2 regions of the Shewanella sp. WE21 genome follow, and region 1 is predicted to be linked to the other one. Evidence: riboswitches for the same ligand, from Rfam matches in the RefSeq annotation. Region 1 holds a riboswitch; the other holds the start of a gene.
The links. Region 1 has a riboswitch for lysine ahead of CKQ84_RS16075 (Na+/H+ antiporter NhaC family protein). Riboswitches for the same ligand answer to the same signal wherever they lie in the genome.

Region 1 (8,342 bases):
TCAATTATGCGTAAAAGTTTTATTGCCATCGCCATCGGCGCCACTCTCACCGCCGGATTCATGGCAGGTTGCAGCAGCACAGAAACTAAAGCACCTAACGTTATCTCGGTACCAACCCAAAACTCGCTGTTCCAAGCCAGTAACCTGCAATATCAAGCCCCTGATTTTAGCCTCATTAAGAATGAGCACTTCGCGCCAGCCCTAGAGCAAGGCATGGCTGAGCAGTATCAAGAAATTCTCGCAATAGCCAATAATCCGGCAGCAGCAACCTTCGATAATACGATTGTGGCTATGGAGAAAAGCGGCGCTCTACTCAACCGTGCATCAAGCGTGTTTTATAATTTAGCAGGGTCGAATAGCAATCCAGAACTGCGTAAAATCCAAGGCGAAATGGCGCCAAAAATGGCGGCCCACTCAGATAATATCAACTTAAACCCAGCGCTATTTGCCCGTATCGAAGCTATCTATAACGACCGCACTAACTTAGGGTTAACCCCAGAAGCCGTACGTTTGGTTGAGGTATATCACCAACGCTTTATCATGGCTGGTGCTAAACTTACCGATGAACAAAAAGTTAAAATCCGCGCGTTAAATGAAGAACAATCAACACTAACGAATGAGTTCTCTCAGCGTTTATTACGCTTAACCAAAGAAATCGCCGTTGTGGTGGATTCAAAAAGTGAACTTGCTGGATTAACCGACGGTGAAATAGCTTCAGCCGCGAACGATGCCAAAGCGGCCGGTCACGATGGCAAGTATCTGATTAACATCACCAACACCACTCGCCAACCTGTGTTGGCATCACTGGAAAACCGTGAGCTACGCCAGCGTATTTGGGAAGCCTCAGCGAACCGTGGCTTAACTGGTGAAAACGAAACTGCGTCACTCGTATCTCGTTTAGCGAAACTCAGAGCCGAGCGCGCAACATTATTAGGCTATGAAAACTGGGCAAGTTATCGATTAGCACCGCAAATGGCCAAAACACCCGAAGCGGTTTACAGCATGTTTGGCTCAATGGTGCCTGCGGTAGTTGCTAACACAGAGAAAGAAGCGGCCGACATTCAAGCGATGATCACTAAAACCGGTGGGAAATTTGGACTGGCACCGTGGGACTGGGAGTTTTACGCAGAAAAAGTTCGCCAAGAAAAATACGCCCTCGATGCCAATAGCATTCGCCCATACTTCGAGTTTAACCGTGTGCTCGAAGACGGCGTATTCTACACACTCAAAGAACTCTATGGCGTCACCTTAAAACCACGCCCAGATTTACCGGTTTACCATCCCGATGTGAAAGCCTACGAAATGTTTGATGCCGATGGCTCAAGCATGGCCATTTTCTACGCCGACTATTTTGCCCGTGAAGGTAAACGTGGTGGCGCTTGGATGAGTTCGTTCGTCGGTCAATCCTTCCTAGAAGGCACTAAACCTGTGGTCGTCAACGTGATGAACATAAAGAAAGCGCCCGAAGGTGAACCCACATTCGTCAGCTATAACGAAGTCACCACTATGTTCCATGAAATGGGTCACGGCACCCACGGCATGTTCTCTAAAGTGACTTATCCAAGTCTGGCGGGCACCTCGGTTTCACGCGACTTTGTTGAATTTCCATCGACGTTTGAAGAAGATTGGGCCGCCCATCCAAAAGTGTTAGCGAACTACGCGAAACACTATGAAACAGGCAAACCCATTCCCGATGAACTGCTGCAAAAACTGCTGAAATCTGGCAGCTTCAACCAAGGCTTTGACACACTGGAATACATGGCCGCCGCATTAGTAGACATGGAATGGCATTCATTAAGCCCAGATACGCCGCTGCAAGATGTACCAACCTTTGAAGCCAATGCCTTGAAAAAGCACGGTTTAAACATTAGTGCCGTACCTCCGCGTTATAAGTCGACCTATTTTGCCCATGCCTTCCCCGGCGGTTACTCGGCAAGTTATTACGCTTATATGTGGAGTGAGATTTTAGCGGCGGATGCGTTTGCCTATGTACAAACCCAAGGCGGGCTCAATCGTGAAATCGGCATGAAGTACCGCAAAACGATCCGTGAAGTGGGTAATAGCATAGCGCCAATGGACGCCTACAAAAACTTCCGCGGACAAGAACCCACCACAGAAGGCTTACTTAAACGCCGCGGTCTAGATCAAGCACGCTAAGCTAAGAGTTGATAGCCTTAATGCGATAGGCTATAGATAAAGACAAACTCAGCCTTAACCAAAAAATCAGCCAGCATAATGCTGGCTGATTTATTTTGACTTATTTGTCGTGAACGTTTGCAGTGAAAGGTTTCAATTAACGTCTAGCTAATTGCGCCTTTAGATTTGATTTTAAGTACGATAATACTAATCACAAATGCCACACTACAAGCCACTAAACCCGCGACAACAGACTCGGTAAATCCAAGTGCCACATAACCCACTAAGCTAATAAACGCCGCAATGAGTGCATAAGGTAGCTGAGTCACCACATGGTCAATGTGGTGGCAACTGGCGCCCGTAGACGACAAGATAGTCGTGTCGGAAATTGGTGAACAGTGATCGCCAAATACAGCCCCCGCCAGCACAGAGGCAAGCATAGGCAACATCATGCCTGTGTGACTTCCCATAGCCATATCAGCAGCAATCGGCAACATGATCCCGAACGTACCCCAGCTAGTACCAGTTGAGAACGCAGTAATACCTGCTAGCACAAACATTAAGGCGGGTAAAAACGCGAACGGAATATTTCCTGTTGCTAAACTCGCCATAAACTTACCGGTTTCGAGTTGACCAATCACCCCTGCGATTGTCCAAGCAAATAACAGGATGTAAATCGCCGGCAGCATAGAGCGAGCGCCCTGCACTATACCTTTGACTATCATCAATTTCTCAACGCCTTGCACTAAATTCAATATCAGCGAAACCGCTAGACCAATTAATGCACCAAAGAAAAGTGATGAACTGACATCGGTTTTCTCAAAAGCAGAAATAATATTAAATTCAATCCCTTCCGCCGCGAGTACTTGAGCGCCACTGTTAATCATAAAATAGAGGGTTGCAAATACCAACACGGTAATCGGCAGAAATAGACCTAAAATCTTACCGGTTTCGGCTTCAGGTAAATCCGCGTTCGCCCCAGGCGGTAATCCTTTAGACTCATCGTATAAATTACCACGTTGGGCATTGAGCTCATGCTCACGCATTGGCCCAACATCTAATCCCATAAAGACAACAAAAAGTAATAATAACAAGGAGAAGATTGCGTAAAAGTTCATTGGGATCATTTGAATAAAAATACTCAAATGACCCGTATCAGCAAAACCATGGGCAGTTAATATCCCGCCAATGAGTGCGATAATATAAGCGCCCCAGCTCGAAACTGGAGAAATAACGCACACAGGCGCGGCAGTAGAATCTAATAAATAAGCTAACTTCGCGCGGGAAACATAATAACGATCAGTAACAGGTCGAGCGACCGAACCAACAACTAAACTATTGAAATAATCATCAATAAAAACTACGCAACCTAAAAACATGGTCAATAGTTTAGCGTCACGTTTATTACGTATATGTAAACGAGCCCAATCGGCAAAAGCCCGCGCGCTGCCACTTACGGTAATTAACGCTGTAATCATTCCCAGTACAATTAAGAAACCGAGAATATATAAGTTCCACGAATTTAGACCTTTATCAGTCCAAAAAAGCCCTTTAACGCCATTAAATACAAACTCACCCGTTGCTAAAGGTGAAAATTGATTGAGCAATAAAGCACCAATTAAAATACCTAACCCCAAAGAAAGCAGTACACGGCGAGTCAAGATCGCCAACACGATAGCCACCGCAGGCGGCAACAAGGAAAGTGCCGAATCGGCATAATTCATAACAGTCATTGATTATTATCTTCGTTAAATACGAATGGAGGGCGACTGAACTGGTGGGAAAAGGCAATAGATACCCAAAGTCACCTGTCCTATCAGTAGCGCTCCATAGTAACTATTCCCAATATCCATATCGGAAAATACTATGGCAGTGCTGCACCTATTAGGTACAACCCCAGCAGTTGATCGTGATAAATCGAACCACTTCGGCACCAAATCCTTTCGCAATCGATCAACGGAATCACCCTACTGATCACTACTAATATTTGGCGCGCCTCTACTTCTAAGAACGCCCTTACACGGGCGTGAGGCACATAAAAACATAAGCGGCTTAGCAGATGCTACCGCAAAGTCACTTAATGTGACCCAGATCACAGATAAAATCAACTGAGACTTGTAATCAGCTCAGGAACCGCCTCAAACAGATCAGCAACGAGTCCATAATCGGCAACTTGAAAAATCGGCGCTTCAGGATCTTTGTTGATTGCAACGATGACTTTAGCGTCTTTCATGCCGGCTAAATGTTGAATCGCGCCAGAAATACCGACGGCAATATACAAGTTTGGCGCAACGATTTTACCGGTTTGACCCACTTGTAAATCGTTAGGCACAAAACCTGCATCAACTGCGGCGCGTGATGCGCCAACTGCTGCACCGAGCTTGTCAGCAAGTTGCTCTAACATGCCGAAGTTTTCACCACTGCCCATGCCTCGGCCGCCAGATACAATAATGCCAGCATTGCCTAACTCTGGACGGGCAGAAACTGTCAGCGATTGAGAAACAAACTGAGTTCTCGCTTCAAACACTTTATCGAGTGTCGTCACAGCCGCACTGTTACCTTCTGGCGCAGCGTCAAACGCACTGGCGCGCACTGTCATCACTTTAATGGCATCATGGCTTTGCACTGTCGCTAAAGCATTACCCGCATACACAGGACGCACAAAGGTATCGGCATTGACGACGGTAATAACTTCTGAGATTTGCGCGACATCTAATAATGCCGCCACGCGCGGAAGCGTGTCCTTACCTAAACTTGAAGCCGAGGCCAGAATGTGACCATAGTTTGGCGCTAAGTCCACCAGCAATTTGGCAAAATTTTCCGCTAAATGCGCTTCATACACGCTGGCATCAGCAACGAGTACTTGGCTAACACCTTGTAGTGCCTGCGCCGCTTGGACAACCGCGCCACATTGGTGCCCCGCAACCAAGACATGTACTTCATCGCCTATGGCACAGGCGGCGGTAACAATTTTTGCCGTATCGAGTTTCAGTGCAGCATTATCATGTTCAGCTAATACTAAAATGGCCATTTAGATCACCTTCGCTTCATTTTTTAACTTTTCAACTAGCTCAGCTACCGACGCTACCATGATGCCCGCTTTACGTTCAGCTGGCGGAGTGACCTTCACAATCGTTTGGTGACTCTTTAACGTCACGCCTAAGTCTGCCACAGTAAATACTTCTAATGGCTTACGCTTGGCTTTCATTATGTTAGGTAGTGAAGCGTAACGGGGTTCGTTCAAACGTAGATCAGCGGTCACGACAGCAGGTAAAGGCAGCTTGAGAGTTTGCATGCCGCCGTCAATTTCACGGGTGACTTGTAATGTATTCGCTTCTAATTTGATTTCTGAAGCAAAGGTCGCCTGTGGCATATCCATTAACGCGGCAAACATTTGGCCAGTTTGGTTATTATCACCATCGATGGATTGCTTACCAAAAATCACCAGCTCTGCTTGTTCTTTGTCTTGTACCGCTTTGAGCAATTTGGCGATAGACACTGGCACGAGCTCTTCTTCAGTATCGATATGAATTGCACGATCTGCGCCTAATGCAAGCGCGGTACGCAGTTGTTCTTGCACGGCTTTATTACCAATACTGACAACAACCACTTCAGTAGCGCTACCCGCTTCTTTTAAACGAACCGCTTCTTCTACTGCGATTTCACAAAAAGGGTTCAACGCCATTTTTAGGTTTGCAGTGTCAACACTTGTATTGTCAGCTTTGACCCTGACCTTCACATTGGCATCAACAACGCGCTTAACGGGCACCAATACTTTCATAGGGTTTCCTTCCTACACTTTCATGTACATGGACAAAACATTGGTTAATACCAATGCAGGATAGAGCAACTTTACGTCCTGTTAACGTTAACGTCAACCAAAGTCAAACGCCTGTTTGTATTTTTTAATCCGCTGCAACGGCCACTTTTTTGGACACTTATTTGAGGGAATAAGAAAAGTTCAAAAAATAAATAATATTTAATTTCCTTAAAACGCATAATTTTATTTGATTCGAGCTATATTAGTTTCTATCATTTAGGTGTTGTTCACCATTATCCTGTATTAAAAATAGAGTGGGACGAAAATAGATATGAGCGAATTTTTAGAGATATTAACTCACGGCCGTCGTTTTAAAGCTGCAGTAAAAGAACTTAGCGTTGAAGAGTTACGTGATTTAGCCGACAAATTAGATAAAATTTTAGTAGAACGCGAGTCTATGGCTGAGGAAGAAGAACAAGCCATGGCAGCTCGTAATGCTAAGATTGAAGAAATCCGTCAACAAATGGAAGCCGTTGGTTTATCAATTGATGACTTAGGTGGCGTAGCTGTTAAAGCTGCTGCGAAGAAACGCGCTCCTCGTCCAGCCAAATACCAAATTGAAGTTGACGGTGAAATGGTTCAATGGACTGGCCAAGGCCGTATGCCTACCGTATTTAAGAACGAGATCAACAAAGGTCGTTCTATGGAAGATTTCTTAATCTAATCCAACCAAGTGTGATGGCGCTAATTGCCAACACCAGTTTGCATAAAAGCTCGCATTAGTTGCGAGCTTTTTTATATCCATCAATCATTTCAAACTTAAACGACAGCCGTTAATTCCGCACCTCACTCCCACTCAAATTACGTTACAATTCAGCCTTAGTATTTACATCTGCTTTCAGTTACTCTTTGTTCACCCTCACTCGATTGAATAAAATAATGCAGATAAACAATAAGATAATGATAAGCTGCAGCATAATCGCTAGCTTAGTATCACAAACAACATTTGCCCAACTCAATACTGGAACAACATCCAGTAAACTCACTGCATTTACCCATGCTGAATTAATTATTGCCCCAGGAAAGCGTTTAAGCGATGCCACTTTATTAATTGAAAATAATCGAATTAAAGCCATTATTGAGCACAACGACATTCCCGCAGGCGCATTTAGAATCGATTTGAGTGGTTATACAATTTATCCCGGATTTATCGATCCTTTTACCGATTATGGGATTGAGTTCGAATATCCCAAACTTAAGCTCACTCGCCCCGTCTATGATATAAAACGTATCGGTGGTAATGCGGAAAATGGTGCAATTCATTCTGAAAAAGAATGGTTTAATTACGTTTACCCCAATAAAGAACGCGCAAAAGAGTGGATTAATAATGGTTTCACCAGTGTGCAAAGTAGCAAACTCGACGGTATCTTCCGTGGGACGGGTGTCAGCCTTTCATTAGCGGACAAAACGGCTAATGAAGTGATTTATCGCGCCCGCAGTCAACCTTTTATGGCATTTGATAAAGGTTCGTCTGAACAAGATTATCCCTCATCATTAATGGGCAGCATTTCACTTATTAGGCAAACCTTTGCCGATGCAAATTGGTATAACCAAAATAAAAACAAACCTGCCAATGGCGCAATAAACAATCAAGTCGAATTTAATATCGCCTTTGAGCGTTTAGATAATTTAGCCGATAAGCAAATTATCTTTGAAACCAAAAATCTCAATGACCAATTACGTGCAGCCCATTTACTCAAAGAACATAAACTGCCAGCCAACCTACTTGGTAATGGTCAAGAATACTCACGCATCAATGAGTTAAAGGCGCTGAACTATCCGTTGATCTTGCCTTTAAACTATCCGCAGGCGCCCGATGTCGGCACAGATGACGCTGATCGTGAAGTATCACTGGCGGATTTAAGACAGTGGGAACGTGCACCAACCAACCCTGCGGCGGTAGCTAACGCAGGAATCCCCTTTGCGTTAACGCAGTTTGGGATTAAGACCGATGCCTTCTGGCCGCGCCTACGCCAAGCCATTGCCCAAGGTTTAAGTGAAGAAAACGCTCTCGCGGCACTCACCACCCAAGCCGCAGAGATGACAGGCACCGCCGACTTTACCGGTAAACTCGCGCCCGGTTATATGGCTGACTTTGTTATCACTAAAGGCAATATCTTTAAAGATGGCCAGATCTACAGTGTTTGGTTGCAAGGTCAGGAGCAAAGTCTGCGCTCACTTCCCCAAGCACGATTACTGGGAGATTACCAATTAAGCCTCAATAACCTCACGCTAGATTTATCGCTACATGATGAAAGTAAAAGTGATAAACCCAACATCCAAGGCAATTTAAGCAGTGGCGAACAAAGTATCTCACTCACTCAACTTAAGTTAGATGATAACGGAAGATTGAGCTTTACTGCCAATTTGAGCGCCGCAGGCATTA
Region 2 (8,342 bases), 2.6 Mb from region 1:
GTAAACCATTGCCCAAGCACTTCATGATCCATGCTAAAGCTAGCCAAAAAAGTGCCAGTTAAACTGTTACGCCGAAATTCGTATTCCATTTTATTGTCTCTTTGATCTAAGCCTACTAATGCTAATTTTAACCTATCCTTGGCTAAGTTGCTTGCATCCCTCAGCACATCAAATTTATGTCAATTTACGTTTGTCTCATGTCGTTAAGCATAAGTACTGACTTCATTTTCATGGCAAAATCAGTTAGTTTGTTTGGATGATTTTGAAAGTTAAATGGAATGCGATATGCACGAAGGGTTTATCTACAGTTTAGTGCTAAGCGGCGCCCAAGCGGGTTCCACCTTGAGCCTAGAACAGATCGAAAAATGGGATCCTGAGGATGGCCTACTCTGGTTACACCTTCGCTATCGTAATAAAAAGGCACGCCACTGGATACTCAATAGCGGTCTGCCTAAGGTCGAAAGTGATGCCCTACTCGCCCAAGACACTCGTCCCCGCGCTGTGATTACAGGTGAAGGCATATTACTCGCATTACGCGGCGTTAACCTCAACCCCAATTCTGCTCCCGAAGACATGGTGGCTGTGCGTATCTATGCCGATAAACAGCGGATCATTTCCACCTGCGATCGCGAGTTACAGTCGGTCAAAGATGTCGCCGAGCTAATCCTTGAGGGCAATGGGCCTACAACTACGGGGGACTTTATCGTCGCAATCTGCGAGCGACTGACCAATCGTAAAGTCGAGTTTATTGATAAATTGGAAGAACAGCTCTCTGATTTAGAAGAGCTAGTCGTCTCAGGCAATGTGAAAGACTTACGTACCGATATCGCCGAACTGCGCCGTCAAACTGTGGCCATTCGCCGCTATTTAGCCCCACAGCGCGAAGCATTCTCGAAAATGATTTCTGAGCAATTTAGCCTATTTAAAGATACTGAGCGACTCAAGCTGAGGGAAACAAACGATAAACTTATCCGCACTATTGAAGATCTCGATGCCCTACGCGATAGGGCCAATGTGACTCAAGAAGAATTACTCAGTCAGCAGTCGGAGCAACTCAACAAACGCTTATACTTCTTATCCTTAGTGTCAGCAATCTTCTTACCGTTGGGCTTTTTAACAGGCTTACTTGGGGTCAATATTGGCGGAATACCGGGCGCGGACAACACTTGGGCCTTCGCCACCTTCTGCGGCATATTAATCTCACTCGTCGCCCTGCAAATGGCGCTGTTTTATCGATTTAAGTGGTTATAGCTACCTTAAAACAACAAAGCCAATCGATTAGGATTGGCGTTGTTTTCTCTCAGTTCCTTAAGCTAATTGTTATGAGCTAATGCTTACGAGCTAATTTTTATGATTTAGGCTGGAATGTCGGCAACTCAAACACATTGGTCATCACTTTATAAAGCTCAGTTCCTTGGTGCACTGACGCCGAAGCAAAGTGCAAAATAGGCACGCAGTCCTGCGGCAAACTAACCGTTTTTAGCTCACCCGCCGTGCCGTATAAATCCATACGCAGCAAATTCACTAAGGGTTTGCCGGCGGTTAATGGCTCGCCCACAGGCGCGAGGTATTCCACTAAACCCGCGCTCGGAGCGTGATACTTTTTATAGTCTTTAAGGTAACAACCAAAACGGCGCATTTTAGCAGGTGCAAGGGTTTCAGCGATCACGCCTCGGTGGCTTAAATACGCCAGAATCCCTTGGGCATCGACCCGTGCATCCTCAAGACAGACGCGCTCTTGGCTCGCCAATTCCAAGGTTAACGCTGACACTGCAACTCCTAAATCGCGCCCTTGAGATTTTGCAAAATCACTCAATTGCCACCAAGGACAAAACGCAGCCTCATCCATGGCGCCACCAAAGGCATTGGGGATAATGAGCGTATAAGGGATCGACAAAAACTGCGCAGCAGCTAAGTCATATTCGGGACAATACAAATGTTTACAGGATTTAGGACCCGTATGCAGATCGAGCACTATATCCGCGCCATGGGCCATAATCTGCAGATTAACCGCGAGCCTATGGCCAGTAGTAATGCCCCATTCATGACGCAATTTTTGCTGACAGGCTTCAACCAAAGTACTGCGATAGGCTTGGAGCAGCTCGCTATCACTCAGCTTGGCATGTTCGCCATACCAAGTCGGCAAATCAATAGCATGATTCAAATACTCACGATTCCAATTCGCGCCCGTAATAGGATCAAATCGGCCAAGGGTAAACTCACCACTTTTTTGGTTGATCCCGAGTGGATTCGCCAATGGCACTAAGGTGATTTCGCCGCGGATATCACAGTGTTCAAGCTGCTTCATCAACTGATAAATCACCGCATTACCTTGTACTTCAGCACCGTGGACATTGGCCTGAATATACACTTTGGGGCCAGTTGCCTTATCGTCACTCGGCTTGAAATGGTAGATAGGCAAAGTGAGTGCTTGCCCTGCGGCAAGCTCCCCGATTTGCAGAGACGATGTTGTCGGCAACATACTAAACGCCTTCGAATAGATTTTGATGCAGCGATTTAACCACTTGCGCCGCTTCCGATTCTGCCACTAACACGCACAGATTATGTGGGCTGGCACCTTGGCAAATCATCCGCACATTGTGTGGCTCTAACACTTCAAACACACGACGACAAATACCCGGCGTCGTCGCGATGCGGTTACCGATAATCGCCACTAAGGCCAATCCATCTTCAACTCGCACACGACAATGCTGTGATAATTCTTGTAGCAATGCCTCACTCAACAGACCTTGACCACTTGAATCTGAACCAGTTTTATCTAGGGTTAGAGACACATTCACTTCTGATGTGGTAATCAAATCCACACTGATCTTATGTCGCGCTAATGTCGCAAAGGTTTCCGCTAAAAAGCCCTGCGCATGCAGCATTTGCAAGCTGTGCAGATTTAACAGAGTTTGATCGCGGCGCAAAGCCACAGCGCGGAATACGGGCGCATCTTCCACTTGGTGACGGATCCAAGTCCCGCCTTTTTCAGGCTCTTTACTTGAACCTACAAACACTTGAATTTGCTGACGAACGGCAGGAAGAATAGTCGCTGGATGCAATACCTTGGCACCAAAGGTCGCCATCTCGGCAGCCTCATTGAAACTGATCTCTGCAATCGGAAAGGCATTGGGCGCCAAACGAGGATCCGTTGTATAAATCCCCGCAACATCAGTCCAAATTTCGACCGCTGAGGCGCGTAGCGCTTCGGCTAACAACGCAGCAGAATAATCACTACCGCCGCGACCTAACGTGGTCGTTTGACCGGCGTCATCGGCACCGATAAAGCCTTGCGTGACAATCACTTGTTCCGCTAACAGTGGCTGTAGATAATCACTAGCTAAAGTCGCAATCTGCTCGACCTGAGGTTCGGCGCGGCCAAAGTGACTGTCAGTACGTAATACTCGGCGCACATCGAAGGCACTTGAGTTAACACCTTTCTCACGGATCACAGCCGAAAACAACGCTGAAGAACATTGCTCACCGAGGGACAACAACTCATCCATGGTCGCTTTGCTGCGTTGTGATGCAAGCGCTTCACTCAATACCGACATACGACTCAATAATTTATCTAATGCGGCGGCCACATCATTAGGACGACCGAGCTTATCTAAAATCGCATATTGAATTTGGGCAATTTGTTTTAATCGCTGTAATCGTCCATCGTCGTTGATCGATTCTTGGGTCAATTCCACTAGTAGATTCGTCACGCCGCTCGAAGCGCTGACCACAACTAAACGGCAATGAGGATTAGCTAACACTATGTCGGCACAGCGATTCATAGCGTTATAGTCGGCGACTGAGGTGCCACCAAATTTTGCGACAACGAGGGACATTAGCGCACCTCCGTGAAACACGTAGGGCAACAAATAAATGCAGATTGAATAAGATATTGATTAACTAACATGATCACACTCCGAACTGACTTCGTTCGAAGAGCCTGGTGCTCAATGATAACGCACCCCAAAAGAAGGGAAACAGCAATCGTCACCAGAAGCTCTCCACCAATTACAGGTGACAATCGTCAGGATTCAGCCTGAGCGACCGACATAAACATGCAGCAACCATATCTATGCCTCGGCGTTAATCTCCCTCATCAGTCATCGCTGGAGTTTGTGCTCCTCTGACCGACTACCTAGTTAACGCTCCTCTTCTGTTCCTTTCCTAGGAAAGGGACGAAAAAAGTAGCAATAAACCCCTAATGAAGTCAATGCTAATTTCATAACAAATGAACAATTTAAATAAAATCTTTTGAAAACAACTAAGTGTTCAAATCGGGTAGCTCGTATACCAGCTGCACATAATCTCTAAATTTGCCTAAACACACTTCATCATGTCCATCCAAGGTGCAAGGCACTAAGCTCACATCCCCTTGTTCGACAACATAAATCGCATATTGATTAAATTTCTTACCCAATTGCAATGCCATCGTTCTATCGATAAACACGGCCCAACTTTTTTCCATGTGGGATAAATCCGGTGCTGCGCCCACTAAAGCACGATAAGGGCTACCGAGTAATTCAATTTCACGAAGAAGTTGGCGATCGAGTAAACGGTTTTGGCTAGGAAAGAGAAGCTTTGAAGCAGGATTATGAGCGGTAATAACAGCAAAGGAAAAATCACAGGATAATGCTTGAGTCAGCAAAAACAACGGCGCTTGGTAACATTGCCACAAATTTTGAGTCGTATTGTCCATTGGTAGTCTAGTCGAAAAATGAACCCAAGCTAGTGTAGCAGAGTGATTGTAAAATCCAAAGAGGCGTGAACTGGCTCACAGGAATAAGAAATACATTAGTTATACTAATCAATAGCTAAAGTAAATATCATGGTAAAAACCCCTGCTCACCTAAAATTTGTTAACATTTCATTTGTTAACAAATGACTAAAACGAGTACAATGTACGTACTGGTGAGTTGAAACAGATTGAGCAAGATGCTTATCGTTCAATACAGTTTGTTACATATATCGCTTAAAGTAACGTGAACTGACCGGGCATCTGTTTAAAATCTGTTCTACATTTGATTTGTCTTTTAAACATTTAAAAAAAACAATAGTTAAGGAACTTATTCTAACTATTGCTTATCGAAGTTGGTACTGATTACGTTTTCTCGTATTACACTTAAACGTGCACTTAATCTACATCCAGATATAGATGTCACCGTAAAGATTTTCCTTTTGAGCACAAAGCAGTTCAAGGAAGTATCAACGCTTTTATGAATATAAGAGCCCGAAGTAAGTTGCTCTTATTGGTTAGTATAAACTGATTAAAATTTAGGTAAATAATATGCAAAATCCGCACATTCTGATCGTTGAAGATGAAGCCGTTACCCGTAACACGCTGAGAAGTATTTTCGAGGCAGAAGGGTATGTGGTAACTGAGGCCAATGATGGCGCAGAAATGCATAAGGCTATGCAGGAAAACAAAATTAACTTGGTCGTTATGGACATTAACTTGCCAGGTAAGAATGGTCTATTGTTGGCACGTGAACTACGTGAAATCAACAACATCGGTCTTATCTTCCTGACAGGTCGTGACAACGAAGTCGACAAAATTCTTGGACTTGAAATTGGCGCGGACGATTATATTACCAAGCCGTTCAACCCACGTGAATTAACGATTCGTGCTCGTAACCTTCTGACTCGTGTCAACAGCGCTGGCGCTGAAGTCGAAGAAAAGAGCTCAGTAGAATACTACCGCTTCAATGATTGGAGCTTAGAGATCAACAGCCGTTCATTAGTGAGCCCACAGGGTGAATCTTACAAACTGCCACGTAGCGAGTTCCGCGCTATGCTGCACTTTGTTGAAAACCCAGGCAAAATTTTGACTCGTGCCGATCTACTGATGAAAATGACTGGCCGTGAACTTAAGCCACACGATCGTACTGTAGACGTGACTATCCGTCGTATCCGTAAGCATTTCGAAAGCTTGCCAGATACGCCAGAAATCATCGCGACTATTCACGGTGAAGGCTATCGTTTTTGCGGTAACTTAGAAGGCTAATCGCCCGCTAAGCGACATCCGCATTAATTGGTTTGATAAGAATCGATTCAAAAAAACCAGATCCTAGGATCTGGTTTTTTTATGCCTGCTATTTGGCGTTTTTCAACTGCCTATCGAGGAAATCTGCCAGTGAGCGATATAAGTGATTACGTACTTTCTCGCCACGCATCGAATGTTTAGATCCAGGATAATCGATCATCTGGAATAATTTCCCTTCATCCTGCAACGCCTTATAAACCCGAGTGCTGTTTTCAAACAAGACGTTATCATCGGCCATACCGTGATACATCAACAGACCCGATTGATAATTTTTCACATAGGGAAACACGCTGCTGGCTTCATAACCCTTTTCATTCCCCTCAGGATGGGCTAAGTAACGCTCAGTATAATGGGTGTCATATAAGCGCCAGTCGGTTACAGGTGCACCCGAAATCGCGGCTTTAAAGTAATCCGGCGCCTTAAATAAACTCATCAAGGCCATATAACCACCGTAACTGTGGCCGTAAATTGCCACATTATCGGCATCGACAAATGGCAGACTCCGTAAATAGTCCACTCCCACTTTTTGATCCTTGACTTCAACTTCGCCCAAGTGACGATAAATCACTTGCTCAAACTTTGTGCCCCTGTGGGCGCTGCCGCGGTTATCCAACTGGAACACCACATAGCCTTGTTGCACCAGATACTGGGTAAAGTAGTCCTGCTCGCTCCAACTGTTGGTCACTAACTGTGCGTGCGGCCCACCGTAAACCCGCACTACGACAGGGTATTTCTTGCTCGCATCGAAGGGAACAGGTTTGAATAAACGGGTTTGTAACACTTGGCCATCTTCGGCTTTCAGTTCACCAAATTCAGGGATTTGCCACAGACCCGCATAGTCATATAAAGGATGGCCTTGCTTGACTTCATTTTGCTCAACCCAAGCCAGTTGCTGGCCCTTGTCACCGTGTAAACTGATCTGCGGTGGCTGAGATAAGCTATTGAAATAATCCAGATACACACTTTGATTGTCGGCAAACACAGGGTCGTGCATGCCCGCTTGCTTGCTTACCCGCTCAACCTTGCCACCCGCTAAAGGCACGCGATAAAGTTGTTTCTCGATTGGCGTATCTTTGCGGCCAGTGAAATATACCCAACCAGCGGTTTCATCTATGTATTCCAACGCATCGACTGCCCACTCGCCCTGAGTCAATTGGGTTTTAAGTTTGCCTTTTAAGTCAAAAAGATACAGATGATTAAAGCCGTCGCGCTCAGACGCCCAAATAAAGGCAGACTGCTGCTTTAAGAAGTGCAGATCGTTATTGAGGTTCACCCAAGCGTTACTGCGTTCTTTCACTAAGGTTTTTGGCTTAGTCAGTGAATCTAACGCCACCAGTTGCAAATCTAGCTTATGTTGATCGCGACTCTGCCACTGGAACGACAAATGTTTGCTATCGGGCAGCCAATCGACCCTCGGCAGGTAAATATCTTTGCTCTTGTCTTCGCTGTTCTCTTCGCGCAACTTCACCCAATTGATAGCCTTATCTTTTAACGTGACCACACCGAGGGCGATATCGACGTTGTTTTTGCCGGCATAGGGATAGCGCTGTTCAGTAAGTTTAATACCATCAGCATAGATTTCGTTACGGGTTACTTGCTCGACACCGGACTCATCAATACGGGTAAAGGCGATGGCCGATTCATCGGGCGCCCACCAATAACCTGTCATGCGATCCATTTCCTCCTGAGCGACAAACTCGGCCATGGCATTTTTAATCGCCCCGCCGCCATCGCTCGTCATAGCTTGGAGTTTTTTGGTCGCCAGATCTAACACATACAGATTTTGATCCCGCACGAAAGACACAAAATGTCCCTTGGGTGATAGGCGCGCATCTGTGGCAAACCCTTCGCCAATGGGAAGTTGGCTGACTCTGTTATCCACTAATGAAAAATAATACAGATTACCAGCAGCCGGAATTAATAGCGCTTGGCTATCATCGGCCCAGAAGTACTCCATAATGCCTTCGCCATAAATACGTTGGCGTTCGCGGCGGGCCTTTTCTTCATCGGATAATTCATTGCTTGCCAACTTATCGGCATTGAGCAATAGGCTAGATTTACCCGTCTTTACATCCATCTGCCAGAGATCATAAAAGTTTTGATTGTCTTTACGGCCCGCAAGATAAGTGACACGCTGACCATCGGGTGACAATTTCAAACCACGAGGACTGGTGCCCGCTAATGCGGGCGAGGCATTCATTCGCTCAATCGTCAGTGGCAGTTTGCCGCCTTCCATTGCAAAAGCTGGGGTAATTGAAAACATAGCTGTCGAAATCATGGCCATTTGGCTCGCTATCAG

Region 2: it holds a riboswitch for lysine, as region 1 does, so the genes downstream of both, lysC (lysine-sensitive aspartokinase 3) here and CKQ84_RS16075 (Na+/H+ antiporter NhaC family protein) in region 1, are expected to answer to the same signal.

The regions. Positions count from the first base shown of each region.
Region 1 is NZ_CP023019.1:3,606,131-3,614,472, reverse strand. It holds gene CKQ84_RS16080 (M3 family metallopeptidase) at 7-2,157, shown strand; gene CKQ84_RS16075 (Na+/H+ antiporter NhaC family protein) at 2,301-3,869, opposite strand; lysine riboswitch at 3,949-4,145, opposite strand; gene CKQ84_RS16070 (electron transfer flavoprotein subunit alpha/FixB family protein) at 4,241-5,167, opposite strand; gene CKQ84_RS16065 (electron transfer flavoprotein subunit beta/FixA family protein) at 5,168-5,917, opposite strand; gene CKQ84_RS16060 (H-NS family nucleoid-associated regulatory protein) at 6,228-6,620, shown strand; gene CKQ84_RS16055 (amidohydrolase family protein) at 6,836-8,342, shown strand, end outside.
Region 2 is NZ_CP023019.1:999,052-1,007,393, forward strand. It holds gene CKQ84_RS04275 (YacL family protein) at 1-89, opposite strand, end outside; gene CKQ84_RS04280 (zinc transporter ZntB) at 286-1,251, shown strand; gene CKQ84_RS04285 (succinylglutamate desuccinylase/aspartoacylase family protein) at 1,349-2,482, opposite strand; gene lysC (lysine-sensitive aspartokinase 3) at 2,484-3,839, opposite strand; lysine riboswitch at 3,990-4,164, opposite strand; gene CKQ84_RS04295 (DUF3293 domain-containing protein) at 4,265-4,699, opposite strand; gene arcA (two-component system response regulator ArcA) at 5,288-6,004, shown strand; gene CKQ84_RS04305 (S9 family peptidase) at 6,093-8,342, opposite strand, start outside.